DNA from 3 places in the Caulobacter sp. GW821-FHT10E02 genome. Region 1 is predicted to be linked to each of the others. Evidence: riboswitches for the same ligand, from Rfam matches in the RefSeq annotation. Region 1 holds a riboswitch; each other region holds the start of a gene.
What was found. Region 1 has a riboswitch for cobalamin ahead of AC07NI_RS06360 (TonB-dependent receptor plug domain-containing protein). Riboswitches for the same ligand answer to the same signal wherever they lie in the genome.
Positions count from the first base shown of each region.

Region 2: it holds a riboswitch for cobalamin, as region 1 does, so the genes downstream of both, metE (5-methyltetrahydropteroyltriglutamate--homocysteine S-methyltransferase) here and AC07NI_RS06360 (TonB-dependent receptor plug domain-containing protein) in region 1, are expected to answer to the same signal.
Region 3: it holds a riboswitch for cobalamin, as region 1 does, so the genes downstream of both, cobW (cobalamin biosynthesis protein CobW) here and AC07NI_RS06360 (TonB-dependent receptor plug domain-containing protein) in region 1, are expected to answer to the same signal.

Region 1 is NZ_JBWKMV010000001.1:1,414,486-1,418,925, forward strand. It holds gene mazG (nucleoside triphosphate pyrophosphohydrolase) at 1-123, opposite strand, end outside; gene AC07NI_RS06355 (MFS transporter) at 80-1,492, opposite strand; cobalamin riboswitch at 2,337-2,539, shown strand; gene AC07NI_RS06360 (TonB-dependent receptor plug domain-containing protein) at 2,718-4,440, shown strand, end outside.
Region 2 is NZ_JBWKMV010000004.1:182,394-186,833, reverse strand. It holds gene nhaA (Na+/H+ antiporter NhaA) at 1-666, opposite strand, end outside; gene AC07NI_RS20695 (DUF5690 family protein) at 668-1,948, opposite strand; cobalamin riboswitch at 2,061-2,287, shown strand; gene metE (5-methyltetrahydropteroyltriglutamate--homocysteine S-methyltransferase) at 2,407-4,440, shown strand, end outside.
Region 3 is NZ_JBWKMV010000001.1:1,048,959-1,053,398, forward strand. It holds gene AC07NI_RS04680 (CbtA family protein) at 1-480, opposite strand, end outside; gene AC07NI_RS04685 (CbtB domain-containing protein) at 500-727, opposite strand; gene AC07NI_RS04690 (histidine phosphatase family protein) at 720-1,469, shown strand; cobalamin riboswitch at 1,489-1,672, shown strand; gene cobW (cobalamin biosynthesis protein CobW) at 1,790-2,824, shown strand; gene cobN (cobaltochelatase subunit CobN) at 2,824-4,440, shown strand, end outside.

The DNA of each region.
Region 1 (4,440 bases):
CAGGTCCCAGGGGCAGCCGCCGTCCGGATCGCGCAGCTTGGCCATGATCTCGACCAGGCGGAAGATTGGATGTTGGTCTTCAGCCGGCAGGGCCAGGGGCGGGGACTTGCTCTGGGACGACATTCGGTTCCGGCTCCGCTGCGGGGGCGTCCGCTTGAGCCGCATCCCGCGCCGAAAGCTGGCGCTGGATCTCGGCGACGCGGGTCGCATCCAGCGGATAGCGCAACATGACGACGGCCACCACCAGTCCCATCGCCGCCGGCACCACGGCGTACATGGCGATCAGGGCGTTGTCGCCCGAGACGGTCGGGACCTTGGGGTCGAAACCCATCCATTGCAGCACGGGGAAGGCCCCGATCGCCAGGGCGTAGCCCAGCTTCACCGTGCCGGTGAGGATGGCGTAGAGCAGGCCGGTGCGGTCGACGCCGCTGGTCAGCCGCTCCTCGTCGCCGATGTCAGCCATCATGGCGCGCACCAGCACCGGGGCGGCCGTGTAGGGGATGCCGGCCAGGATCAGGATCAGCATGCCGACGCCCGAATTGCCCACCGGCGTGAAGACGGCGGCGATCTGGACGAAGGCGTAGATCACGGCGGCGACGGCCAGGGCCCGGTGCTTGCCGATCCGCTTGGCCAGCATCGGCCAGATCGGGGCGCTGACCAGGGCGGCCACGAAATAGACCAGCAGCAAGACGCCCGACTGGGTCTTGTCGAACTGCTTGATGCGCTCGAAGAAGAACAGGAACAGCGCCCCGGCGATGCCTGGGGCCAGACCCATCAGCAGGTCGGCGAACAGCAGCAGCCGCACCGAAGGCCGCCCCAGCAGCGCCAGATATTGCTTGAGGCCAGCCGCGTGCCGCACGAGCGGCGCGGCCGGCTCGCCGACGACGCGCACGGCCGTCAGGATGGTGATCGGCAACAGGGCGATGATGAACCAGCCCATGGCCCGCACGCCCTCGGCATGCTCGGTCTTGAACACGCCCACCAACAGCGGCGGCAGGCACAGCACCAGGATCATGCCGACGACATTGCCCGCTTGCCACCAGCCATAGACGCGCGAGCGCTGCTGATAGTCCGAGGACAGCACCCCGCCCCAGGCGGTATGCGACAACACGACCATGGAGTAGCCCGCATAGGTGACTAGCAGCCAGCCCCACAGATAGAAGGCGCTAGCGCCGGGCTGGCCCATGAACAGGGCCAGCGCCCCGATCCCAACCACCGGCATGCCGGCCAGCAGCCAGGGCCTAAATCGCCCGAGCTTGGTCCGTGTCCGGTCCATGACCCCGCCCAGGAACGGGTCCAGGGTGATGTCGATCAGCCGCACGAACAGGAAGGCCGCGCCGACCGCGGCCAGCGACAGCCCGATGGTGCTGACATAGAATTCCGGCAGATAGACCACCAGCGGCAGGCCCAGGGCCGCGATCGGGATGTTGGGCGAAGCGAAGGCCGCCAGGGCCCACGACGACACCCTCTGGGATGGATGGCGCTCGGACATCGATACTCCTCCCCGCGCTGTTGGTCGCGCTCGGACACTAAGGCCGCTGAACGGCCGTTTGAATGAGTGTGCGAGCATTGTCGGCTGAGCGCCAGCCTCTTCCTGAACCAGCGCGTGCGTTTGCACTTCACGCGGCCGGCCGCTGAAGAGATGGAAAGGGACGCGGAGCGCCGGACAGCGTCCGGAGTGTGAGGAGTGAATACCGTTTCGACGAAGCCTTAGCGCTCCGCGTAGTCCGTTATCCGGAAGCCTTCGCGAGCGCGGGGTCTTAACCCGCTCACGACGTTTGGGCCTCCGACGGGCGGGCCAGGGCGACGAGCCCCGGTCCCGGAATGCGCGGGCGATTTCAGCCCACGCCTGCCGCGTCCGCCAAGCCTTCGCCGCCAGGGCTTCGTCCCGATGTTTCAGGGAACCTGCCGCTGGAGCCGTCGCGAAGGCGAGCCTCCGAAGAGACCCGGCGAGCGCTTCCCGCTCGACCACTCCTGACGGCCGCCCAAGTCGTCGGCCGAACGCCCTTTCCACGCCGTCAGGTGAGATGAGGATAAGGCAGGTTTTGGAGCGGGGTATGGCGGGGCTTGAACGCTCGTAAGTCACCCTTCTCCCCCTGCGGGAGAAGGTGGCCGCCGAAGGCGGTCGGATGAGGGGTCGCGCACACCTAACCTCCTGCTCCGACACGCTAATCCAACAAGCCTATCAACCCCTCATCCGGCCCTGCGGGCCACCTTCTCCCGCAAGGGGAGAAGGAACAATCCCCGCACCCCGGCGGGATTTCGCCCCCTCCAACCCATTTGCCTTCCGCGCAACTTCCGCTATCAGCGTTCCGTCGCGGTGCCCCTAGGGCGTCGCGACAATGACCGTGCTGGCGCCCGAGAGGGCTTAATAGGGAATGCAGTGCGGGGCCTTCGGTCCCCAAATCTGCGGCTGTCCCTGCAACTGTAAGCGGCGAGTTCTAGCGTCACATGCCACTGGGGTTTTCGGACCCTGGGAAGGCGACGCCAAGAGCGATGACCCGTGAGCCAGGAGACCTGCCAGCATGGGTCGCTCTTGCCGTGGCCCAGGGGATGGTCAAGGCGCGGAACCCCGTCTGAGCGACGAGAAGCGGTGAAGAGCCGCCTCGACCGGTACGGCCGGCGCTTCAACGCGTCCGCGCCGCCGGACCATCGACCCGTGGGCGCCGCCTCGGGTGGCTCTTCGCCATGTCGCTTGGACGCACATGGGGGGCTGCATGCCCAGACTGATCTCTCACGCCGCCATCGCGGCCGCTCTGCTTTGCCCGTTCGCTGCCCAGGCGGCCGACAACGATCCGACCACCTCCGTCGACCAGGTGGTGATCACCGCCAAGAGCCTGGAAGAGACCCTGCCGCTGGAGCTGTCGCGCTACGGCAGCGACGTGGCCATTGTCACAGCCGCCCAGATCAAGGACGCCGGCTTCGTCGACACCGTCCAGGCGCTGCAGACCCTGACGCCGGGTCTCTACATCGCGCCCAGCGCCGGGCCGTTCAGCTATGTCGACCTGTCGCTGCAAGGCTCGCGCACCCAGGACGTGCTGTGGACCGTCGACGGCGTGCGGATCAACAACCGCCTCTACAACTCGACCACGCCCGTCGACACCCTGCCGGCCAGCATGATCGAACGGATCGAGGTGCTGAAGGGCGGGCAGGGGCTGTTCTACGGCACCCAGGCCTCGGCCGGCGTGATCAATGTCGTCACCCGCGCCTTCTCCGACACCCCCGGCGGCGAACTGACGATCGGCGGCGGCGAAAACAAGACCGTCCACGCCGACGGCTATGTCCGCGGCGCCTTCGGCCGCCACAAGGTCGTCGCCTACGCCTCCAAGGACGAAAGCGACGGCTTCGAGCAGTATGACGTCTTTCAGCCCAGCGCGACCGACCGCAAGCGCGGCTACGACGTCGTCACCCTGGGCGCCAAGTACGGCTTCGACTTCACCGAGGACCTGCGCCTGCAGGCCAGCTGGCAGCACACCGACGCGCGCCTGGACAACCTGTCGCCGCGCCTCGTCCGCAAGAGCTACAACGACCGAGACGAGGACATTCTCAGCGCCCGCCTGGACTACACCCCCGACGGCCCGGCCCAGTTCTTCCTGAAGGGCTATCTGCACGACTGGGACACGACCTACGAGAACGTCCAGAACGGCGCTGCCGGTCCGGTCGTGGTCTATCCGGCCGGCACGTACTGGGGTTATCGCGACTACGGCGCCAGCGCCCTGGTGAAGCTGAACCTGAACAAGGGCTTCGAGTACGAGCTCGGCTACGACTTCCAGAACTTCAAGGGCCGCGACGAGGTGCTGCTGATCGACGGCAAGACCGAGCAGGTCCACGCCCTGATCGCCCAGGTCCGCACCACGCCCGACCTGATCCAGAACGCCCTGTTCACCGCCGGCGTCCGCTACAACCACGGCCAGGGCTCGGACACCACGGTCTGGACGGTCAGCGGCCGCTATGACGTGACGCCCTCGCTCTATATCGAGGGCGTGGGCGGGACCTCGTTCCTGCTGCCCGACGCCGAGCAGCTGTTCGCCATCGATCCGGACTCCACCCACGGCAATCCGGACCTCAAGGCCGAGCGCAGCAAGAACCTCAACGTCTCGGCCGGCGGCGTGCTGGGCGAAGCGGTGAGCTGGAAGGTGACCGGCTTCGCGCGCCGGATCGATAACCTGATCAGCGACATCTACGACAACCCGGCCTATCCCGAAGGGCTCTATGTCAACGTCGCGGGCCAAGTGCGCGTCTCGGGCGCCGAGGCCGTCGTCCAGGCCCGGCTGAACGACGCCTTCAGCGTCAACGCCAGCTACACCCACACCAAGTCGCGCCAGCAGGGCTCGGACCTGCAACGCGACCGCACGCCGACCGACTTCGCCAAGGCCTCGCTGGATTTCGCCCCAACCGGCAAGCCCTACGGCGCGGACCTGTCGGCCACCTGGACCGGCG
Region 2 (4,440 bases), on a different contig from region 1:
GCCCGACTTCAGCACCAGCACCCACAGCACCGCGCCCAGCAGGAGGTAGGGCCAGAGCACCAGCACCTTCAGCCGGTTCAGGGCGATCAGGACCAGCAGTACGACCCCCGCGCCGGCCAGGGCCAGCAGGTGCAACTGCGCGGTATAGAACAGGGCGATGATCACGATGGCCGCCAGGTCGTCCATGATGGCGATGGCGGTCAGGAACACCTTCAGCGAGGTCGGCACGCGCGGGCCCATCAAGGCCAGGACCCCGAGCGCGAAGGCGATGTCGGTGGCCGACGGAATGGCCCAGCCGGCGATGCTGTCGGGATGCTTGAGATTGAAGGCCAGGTAGATCGCCGCCGGCAGGATCACCCCGCCAAGGGCCGCCGCGCCGGGCAGCAGCACGTCGGCGGGCTTGGACAGCTGGCCGTCCAGGACCTCGCGCTTGATCTCCAGCCCGACCAGCAGGAAGAACAGCGCCATCAGCCCATCATTGATCCAGTGCTGAGCGCCCATCGGCCCCAGTTTCAGGTGCAGGGCGTGGAAATAGGTCTCGGCCAGCGGCGAGTTGGCGACGATCAGCGCCAGGGCCGCGGCGGCCATCAGGACATAGCCGCCGGCCGCCTCGTCTTTCAGGAAATCCATGAGCGCGCGCCGGGCGCGAAGGCTGATGGCCCGCATGTCAGAGCGTCCTCAGGAAGCGATTGGCGAAGAATAGGCCGATCAGGCCGAGGCCGCAGGCGCCATAGGCCCCGACGGCCAGGAACTGCGCCCAGGCGATGTCGAAGTGGCCGAACGACTTCACCAGCAGCAGCGAGATGCTGCCGAGGTAGCCGAACGAGTCCGCCACATAGATCAGAAACCCCGCCGTCCCAACCTTGCCGGTGGCGGCGATCATCCGGTCGAACAGCATGGCGTTGAACGGCGTGTAGCCCATGTAGAGCCCCGCGCCGGCCAGGATCATCCACCAGACGGGGCTCAGCACATGCAGCTGGAACGCCAGGGTCGAGGCGCCCAGCAAAGCAAAGCCCAGCGCCACGAAACCGATATTGAAGGCGACCGCCCGGCGGTTGTCCTTGACCCCCATGAGAGCGGCGAGGCCCACCAGCACGATGGCCGCGACCGGCAGCTCCGACAGGGTGAAGATCGCGGCGGCGTTCTTGAAGCCCAGCTCGGCCCAGATCTCGGCCGAGAAGTTGTCGCGGAAGTCGCGCAGGGCGGTCAGCATCACATAGACCGCGATCAGCAGGATCAGGGCCGGTGCGTGGGCGGCGAACAGGGCGATGCGGTCCTGGCGGGTCATCGGGGCGCGCTTGACCCGCTCGGCCTCGTCGGCGGCGTTGGGCGGCGGCAGCTGAGCCAGGGCGACCACGGCGATCAGCATCAGCGGCGCGAACACCAGGCCCGAGATCGCCGGCATCCACTTGTCGTCGACATGGGACAGCAGCAGCATCTTGCCGACCGACTTGGCCACGCCCGACGACAGGATGAAGCTGGCGCACAGCATGGCGCCCAGCACTTCGGTCAGGCGGCGACCCTCGAGGAAGCCGAACACCAGGCCCCAGATCATCCCCAGGCACAGGCCGTTCAGGTACATGGCCATCGGCCCGATCACCGTCGGCAGGGTGCCGAACAGCAGCAGCGACATCTGCGCGCCGAAGATCAGGGTCAGGATGGCCATGGCCCGGTGGTTGGCCCGCATCTCGGAGATCACCTTGACCCCGATGAACTTGGCGGTGGCGTAGCCGGCGACCTGGGCGATCACCAGGGCGATCTTGAAGTCGATCGCGAACGGCCAGCCGTCCGGGTGGTCGTAGGCGGCGGCCGTGAACGGCTTGCGATAGCCGAACATGGCGAAATAGACGGCGAACGACGACAGGCCGCCGTACAGCGCGAACACCCAGGGCGGGGCGGTGGTGAGGAAGCGGGTGACCGCGCCTTGCCGGGCATTGGCGTCGTTCATCCGGTCTCGTCTCCTTGGACAACCTCCAGCTAAGCCGCTTCGTCCGGTCAGGGCAAACGAAGGTCATATAAGGATATCTTTATATCATTCTTGACGGGCGCGCCGTTCCAGCGCCTATTGCCTGTGTCGTGGTCTGCGGGCGTTCGCGCCCGGAGCTAAGAGGGAAGTCGGTGAGGGCGTGAAACCCCGAATCCGGCGCTGCCCCCGCAACTGTGAGCGGCGAGCCGCTGTCCGTTACGTGTCACTGACGCGCCGAGCTGGATCGGTGGCGTGTCGGGAAGGCCAGGGCAGGGGCGACGACCCGTGAGCCAGGAGACCTGCCTCGACAGATAACGTCCTCCGGCGGGGTGTCCGGTCTGGTCGCATGCTTTACGGCGTGACCGGACTTCCGTCCGTGCGCGCCCACCTGCGCGCGTCCCGATCAGCCTCGCCACAACACCGGCAGAGGCTTTTCAAGAATGACCGTCACCGTCGCCACACTCGGCTTCCCCCGCATTGGTCCCAGGCGCGAGCTGAAGACCGCCCTCGAACGCTACTGGTCCGGCCAGAGCGACCAGCCCTCGCTGCTGGCCGTCGCGGCCGAGCTGCGCGCCAAGACCTGGGCCTGCCAGGCAGCCCTGGGCGCGGACCACGTGCCGTCTGGCGACTTCTCGCTCTACGACCAGGTGCTGGACACCAGCGTCCTCGTCGGCGCGATCCCGGCCCTCTACGGCTGGACCGGCGGGTCGGTGTCGCTGGACACCTATTTCGCCATGGCGCGCGGCAGCCAGGGCGTCGAACTCGCCGCCTGCGGTCACGACCACGGGCCAAAGACGGGTGTCCCGGCGCAAGAAATGACCAAGTGGTTCGACACCAACTACCACTACCTCGCGCCCGAGGTGTCGCGCGGCCAGACCTTCGCCCTGTCCTCGACCAAGCCGGTCGATGAGTTCCTGGAAGCCAAGGCGCAAGGCATCCACACTCGCCCGGTGCTGCTGGGTCCGGTGACGTTCCTGAAGCTGGCCAAGACCAAGGACGCCGACTTCGCGCCGCTGTCGCTGCTGTCGGCCTTGCTGCCAGTGTATGCCGAAGTGCTACAGCGTCTGGCCGAAGCCGGGGCCGACTGGGTGCAGATCGACGAGCCGTGCCTGGCCCTGGACCTCACCGACTTCGAGCGCGGCGAGCTGCGCCGGGCCTATGGCGCCCTGACCCATGCCGCGCCCGACCTGCGGCTGATGCTGACCAGCTATTTCGGCGGCTATGGCGAGAACCTGTCGACCGCCGTGAACCTGCCTGTCGCTGGCGTCCACCTGGACCTCATCCGCGCGCCGCGAGAGCTGGAGTCCGCCCTGGCCGCCAGCCGCGAGAGCCTGGTCCTGTCGCTGGGCGTGATCGACGGCCGTAACGTCTGGCGCGCCGACCTGGAAAAGCTGCTCGACCGCCTGGAGCCCGTCGTCGCCCAGCGCGGCGCGGATCGGATCGTGCTAGCGCCGTCCTGCTCGCTGCTGCACACGCCGATCGACCTGGCCCTGGAGACCGCGATCGACCCCGAGGTCCGCCAGTGGCTGGCCTTCGCCGTGCAGAAGATCGAGGAGCTGGCCGTGCTGGCCAATGCGCTGAACGCCGGCCGCGCCAGCGTCGCCGCCGAACTGGAGGCTAGCGCCCAGGCCGCCCAGGCCCGCCAGGTCTCGCCGAAGATCCACGACCCCGCCGTCGCCGCGCGCCTCGCCGCCACGACCGAGGCCATGGCCAAGCGCCACGCCGCGTTCGATCGCCGCCGCGCCCAGCAACTGGACCTGCCGGCTTTCCCGACCACCACCATCGGCTCGTTCCCGCAGACCGAAGAGGTCCGCAAGGCCCGCTCGGCCCACGGCAAGGGCGAGCTGACCGACACCGCCTACGAGGCTTTCCTGCAGGAAGAGACCGAGCGCGCCATCCGCTGGCAGGAAGAGGCCGGTCTCGACGTGCTGGTCCACGGCGAGTTCGAGCGCAACGACATGGTCCAGTACTTCGGCGAGCAGCTGTCGGGCTTTGTCTTCACCAAGCACGCCTGGGTGCAGTCCTACGGCTCGCGCTGCGTGCGGCCGCCGATCCTGTTCGGCGACGTCTCGCGGCCCAAGGCGATGACGGTCGCATGGTGGCAGTACGCCCAGAGCCTGACCGGCCGGCCGGTGAAGGGCATGCTGACCGGGCCGGTGACGATCCTCAACTGGTCGTTCGTCCGTGATGACGTCCCGCGTGAGCTGGCTTGCCGGCAGATCGCCCTGGCCATCCGCGACGAGGTCGTCGACCTGGAGGCGGCCGGCGCCAAGATCATCCAGATCGACGAGGCCGCCTTGCGCGAAGGCCTGCCCCTGCGCCGCGCCGACTGGCAGGCCTATCTGGACTGGGCCGTCGAGGCCTTCCGCCTGACCGCCTCGGGCGTGGCCGACGCGACCCAGATCCACACCCACATGTGCTACTCGGAGTTCAACGACATCATCGCCGCCATCGGGGCGATGGACGCCGACGTG
Region 3 (4,440 bases), 370 kb from region 1:
CGTGACGGCCGAGATCACCGACAGCGCGATCATCAGGAAGAAGGCCGCCGTGCGCAGGGCGACGGTCTCGTGCTGGCCGACGGCCGGCGGGGTCGGCGGGTACTTGAAGGCCGGGACCAGGGCGATGGCGACGAAGGCCGCGCCGGCCAGGATCAGCGCCAGGACGCGCGGGCTGAGCCGCGCCCAGCGTCCGTAGGCATAGGCGAACACCAGGGCGAAGATCCCGCCGACGGCCGCGCCATAGAGGGTGACGGCGGTCAGGAGGCCCAGGCCCTTCTGGGTCGCGCGGCTGACCAGCTCGGGTTCGGGCGCAGCCGGCGTCGCCTTGCCGGCATGGGCCATGTGGGCCATCTCGTGCGAGGCTTCATAGGCGATGGCGAGATCGACCTGGGGTTCGGCGAAGACACGCGCGAAGGCGAACGCGAACAGGGCGGCGATGACGCCAGCCAGCATGCCGCGCCACAGAAGCTGAGGTGTCATGTCGGTTGCTCGGCCCCGCCTAGTGGCAGGGGAAGCCCATCAGGTGGCGGCCGTCATGCACGAACTCGTGGACGTACATGCCCTTGAACAGCGACAGCGCGCCCTGCTCGGTGCTGACGAAATAGAGGCAGACCAGCGCCAGCAGCACGCCGAAGACGGCCCAGGGCGCGATGTCCTTCAGCGGGATCGCGGTCTCGCCGCCGATCGGGATGAAGACGTCGTCGGAAATCGTAGAGGCCGTGGCCATCGTGAAGCTCTCCCTGGGATTTTCGCGTCCCGGCGCTGAAGCGAACCTGGAAGGGTCTGACTCTCGACGATTGCTCGTCGATCACAGTGGCGCGACCGCGCCGGAGTTTCACCGGCTTCCTTCCAAGGCCATGTTCGAGCTAGGAGGCGTCGCCACGCGTCGTCAAGATTTATCGGAGCCCGCCTTGGCCACCCGCCTCGTTTTTCTGTGCCACGCCGCTACGCTCTCCATGCGCGAGGGCGGCTTTCCTGAGCCTGACGAGGCCATCGACGCAGCCGGCCGCGAGCAGGCGAAGGCGCTCGCGCTCCGCCCCGCGCCGCAGCGGGTGTTCACTGCGCCGTCGCTGGCCGCACGCCAGACGGTGGAGATACTGGGGCTCGATGCGGCCGTTGAGCCTGCCTTGGCCGACATCGATCACGGCGTCTGGCGCGGTCGCGGCCTCGCCGAGATCCATGCCGAGCAGCCCGAGGCGCTGATGGGCTGGATCGCCGATCCGGCCGCCGGGACGCCGGACGGCGAGGCCTTCGCGGCGGTTATCGCCCGGGTCGGAGCCTGGATCGACGCCCAGGCGGCAAGTGACGACCGCATCCTGGCTGTCACCCATCAGCCGGTGATGCGCGCCGCGCTGGCCCACGTCCTGGATATCCCACCAGCCGCCGCGTTCCGGATCGATATCGCGCCGCTGGCCCAGCTCACCCTGTCGTTCAATCGGCAATGGCGGTTCCAAAGCCTGACCGCTTGACCCCACGCGGGGCTCAGCCTACGCCCGTCGTCGTGAAGGCATGGAGGCGAAAGCCTCCGGGAATGCGGTGACCAATCCGCGGCTGCCCCCGCAACTGTGATCGTCCGTCGATCGCTTCGGCACACGCCACTGGGACTAGTCCTGGGAAGGCGCCGAGGCGGGAGGGCGTAAGCCAGGAGACCGGCCTTCACGAAGATTGATGCGACCGGGCGGGGTGCACCGGTGCGGCAAGGCATGGCCTTCCGGACGCCCCGCGTCCGCGTGGTCCTGCGCGCCGTTCCTTGCCCCGTCTGGCGACAGCCAGAGGCAGGGACGACAAGATGGCCAGAATTCCGACAACCGTGGTGACCGGCTTCCTGGGCGCGGGCAAGACCACCCTGATCCGCCATCTACTGGAGAATGCCGGCGGCCGGCGCCTGGCCGTGGTGGTCAACGAGTTCGGCGATGTCGGCATCGACGGCGAGATCCTGCGCGGTTGCGGCGTCGAGGGCTGCTCGGACGACGACATACTGGAGCTGGCCAACGGCTGCATCTGCTGCACCGTCGCCGACGACTTCCTGCCGACGCTGCAGAAGCTGATCGACCGCCCGAACCCGCCCGAGCACATCCTGATCGAGACGTCCGGGCTGGCGCTGCCCAAGCCCCTGGTCAAGGCCTTCACCTGGCCGGAGGTGCGCACCCGCGCCACGGTCGATGGCGTGGTGGCGATGATCGACGCCGAGGCGGTGGCCGCTGGTCGCTTCGCCCATGACGAGGCCGCGTTGAGCCAGGCCCGTCTGGCCGATCCGACCCTCGACCACGACACCCCGCTGGAAGAGCTGTTCGAGGAGCAGCTGGGCTGCGCCGACCTCGTCATCCTCAACAAGACCGACCTGATCGACGCCGAAACCCTGGCGCGCGTGGAGGCCTCGCTGGCCGAGCACCTGCGCCCGGGCGTCAAGGTGATCCACGCCCGCCAGGGCGCGCTGGACCCGGCCGTGCTGCTGGGCCTGGGCGTCGCGGCCGAGGACGATCTCGACAGCCGCAAGTCGCACCATGAAGGCGAGGACGATCACGACCATGACGACTTCGACAGCTTCGTCGTGCGCGGCGGCGCGGTGACCGATGTCGAGGCCCTGACCTCTGGCCTATTGGGCGCGCTCACGGCCCACGACATCCTGCGCCTGAAGGGCGTGGTGGCCGTGGCGGGCAAGTCGGCCCGCCTAATCGTCCAGGCCGTCGGCCCGCGCATCCAGACCTATTTCGACCGGCCCTGGCGCGAGGGCGAGGTCCGCGCCTCATCGCTGGTGGTGATCGGCGAGAAGGGCATTGACCAGGCCGCGATCGCGCCGATCGTCGAGGCCGCGCTGGCCTGATGCACCTGCTGGCGGTCCAGCCGGGGCAGGTCCTCGACGGCGAGGAGGCGGTCGACCTTGGGCAGAGCCCCGGCGACATCGTCGTCCTGTCAGCCGCCGACAGCGACCTGGCGTGCCTGTCCCAGGCCCTGGCCGGACTGCCGGACGACTTCCCGACGGTGCGGCTGGCCAACCTGCTGCGGCTCAAGCATCCGCTGTCGGTGGACCTCTATGTCGACAGCGTGGTCGACAAGGCCCGGATCGTGGTCGCGCGGCTGGTCGGCGGTCGCGCCTACTGGCCTTACGGCCTGGACGAGATCGCCGCCTCCTGCCGGCGGCGCGGCGCGCTGTTCGTGGCCTTGCTGGACGAGCAGGCCGACGGGGAGGGGCGGGCGATTTCCGTCGCGCCGTCAGAGGTTTGCGATCGGGTCTTCGCCTATCTGCGCCAGGGCGGCATCGCCAACGCCCGCAATCTGCTGCTCTACGCCGCCGACCTGATCGGCCGGCCGCAAGGCGAGTGGAGCGAGCCCGCGCCGTTGCTGGATGCGGGGTTCTACTGGCCAAGCCAGCGGCTGACCGATTTGGCGGGGCTGAGCCAGGCCTGGTCGCCAGAGCGGCCCAAAGCGGCGCTAGTCTTCTACCGCGCTCTTGTGGCGGCTGGGACGACCCAGGCGATCGACGCCCATATCGCGGCGCTGGTCGCGCGCGGCTTCGACGTCGCGCCGATCTTCGTGCAGAGCCTGAAGAACCCTTTCGCCGCCGAGTTGATCACAGAGACCTTCGCGCGGATTGCGCCGGACGTGGTGCTGAACGCCACGGCCTTTGCGGTGTCCAATCCCGGCGACCATCGCCGCGCCAGTCCGTTGGAAGTCCGCAGTGCGCCGGTGCTGCAACTGGTGTTCGCGGGCCTGGACCGCGCCGCCTGGGAGGCCAGCGCGCGCGGCCTTGGCGTACGAGACCTGGCGATGAATGTCGCCCTGCCGGAACTGGACGGGCGGGTGCTGGCCGGCGCGACGGCGTTCAAGGCCGCGCTGCGCCACGATCCTCGGACCCAGTGCGATGTCGTCAGCCATGCGCCGGCGGAGGACAATATCGCCCACGCCGCCGACTTGGCGTGGGGCTGGGCCGATCTGCGTCGCGCGCCGGCCGCCGAGCGCCGCGTGGCGCTCGTGATGGCCAACTATCCCAATCGGGACTCGCGCCTTGGCAACGGCGTCGGCCTCGACACGCCAGCCAGCGTCACGGCGATCCTGAAGGCGCTTGAGACGGCCGGCTATCGCGTCGATGGCGCGCCTGAGGTGTCGGCGGACCTGATGGACCGGCTGAGGGGCGGGGTCACCAACGCCGGCGTCGCCGGTCGCGCGGTCGGGCCGACCCTGTCACTGGCGGATTACGAGGCCTTCTTCGCATCCCTGCCGGAGGCGACCCGCGCCGCCGTGACCGCGCGCTGGGGCGAGCCGGCCAGGGACCCGGCCTTCGAGGGCGACGCCTTCCGCCTGCCGCTGCACGTGTTCGGGAACGTCGTGGTCGGCGTCCAGCCGGCGCGGGGCTACAACATCGATCCGAAGGCGACCTATCACGACCCGGACCTGGTGCCGCCGCACAACTACCTGGCCTTCTACGCCTGGCTGAGGACG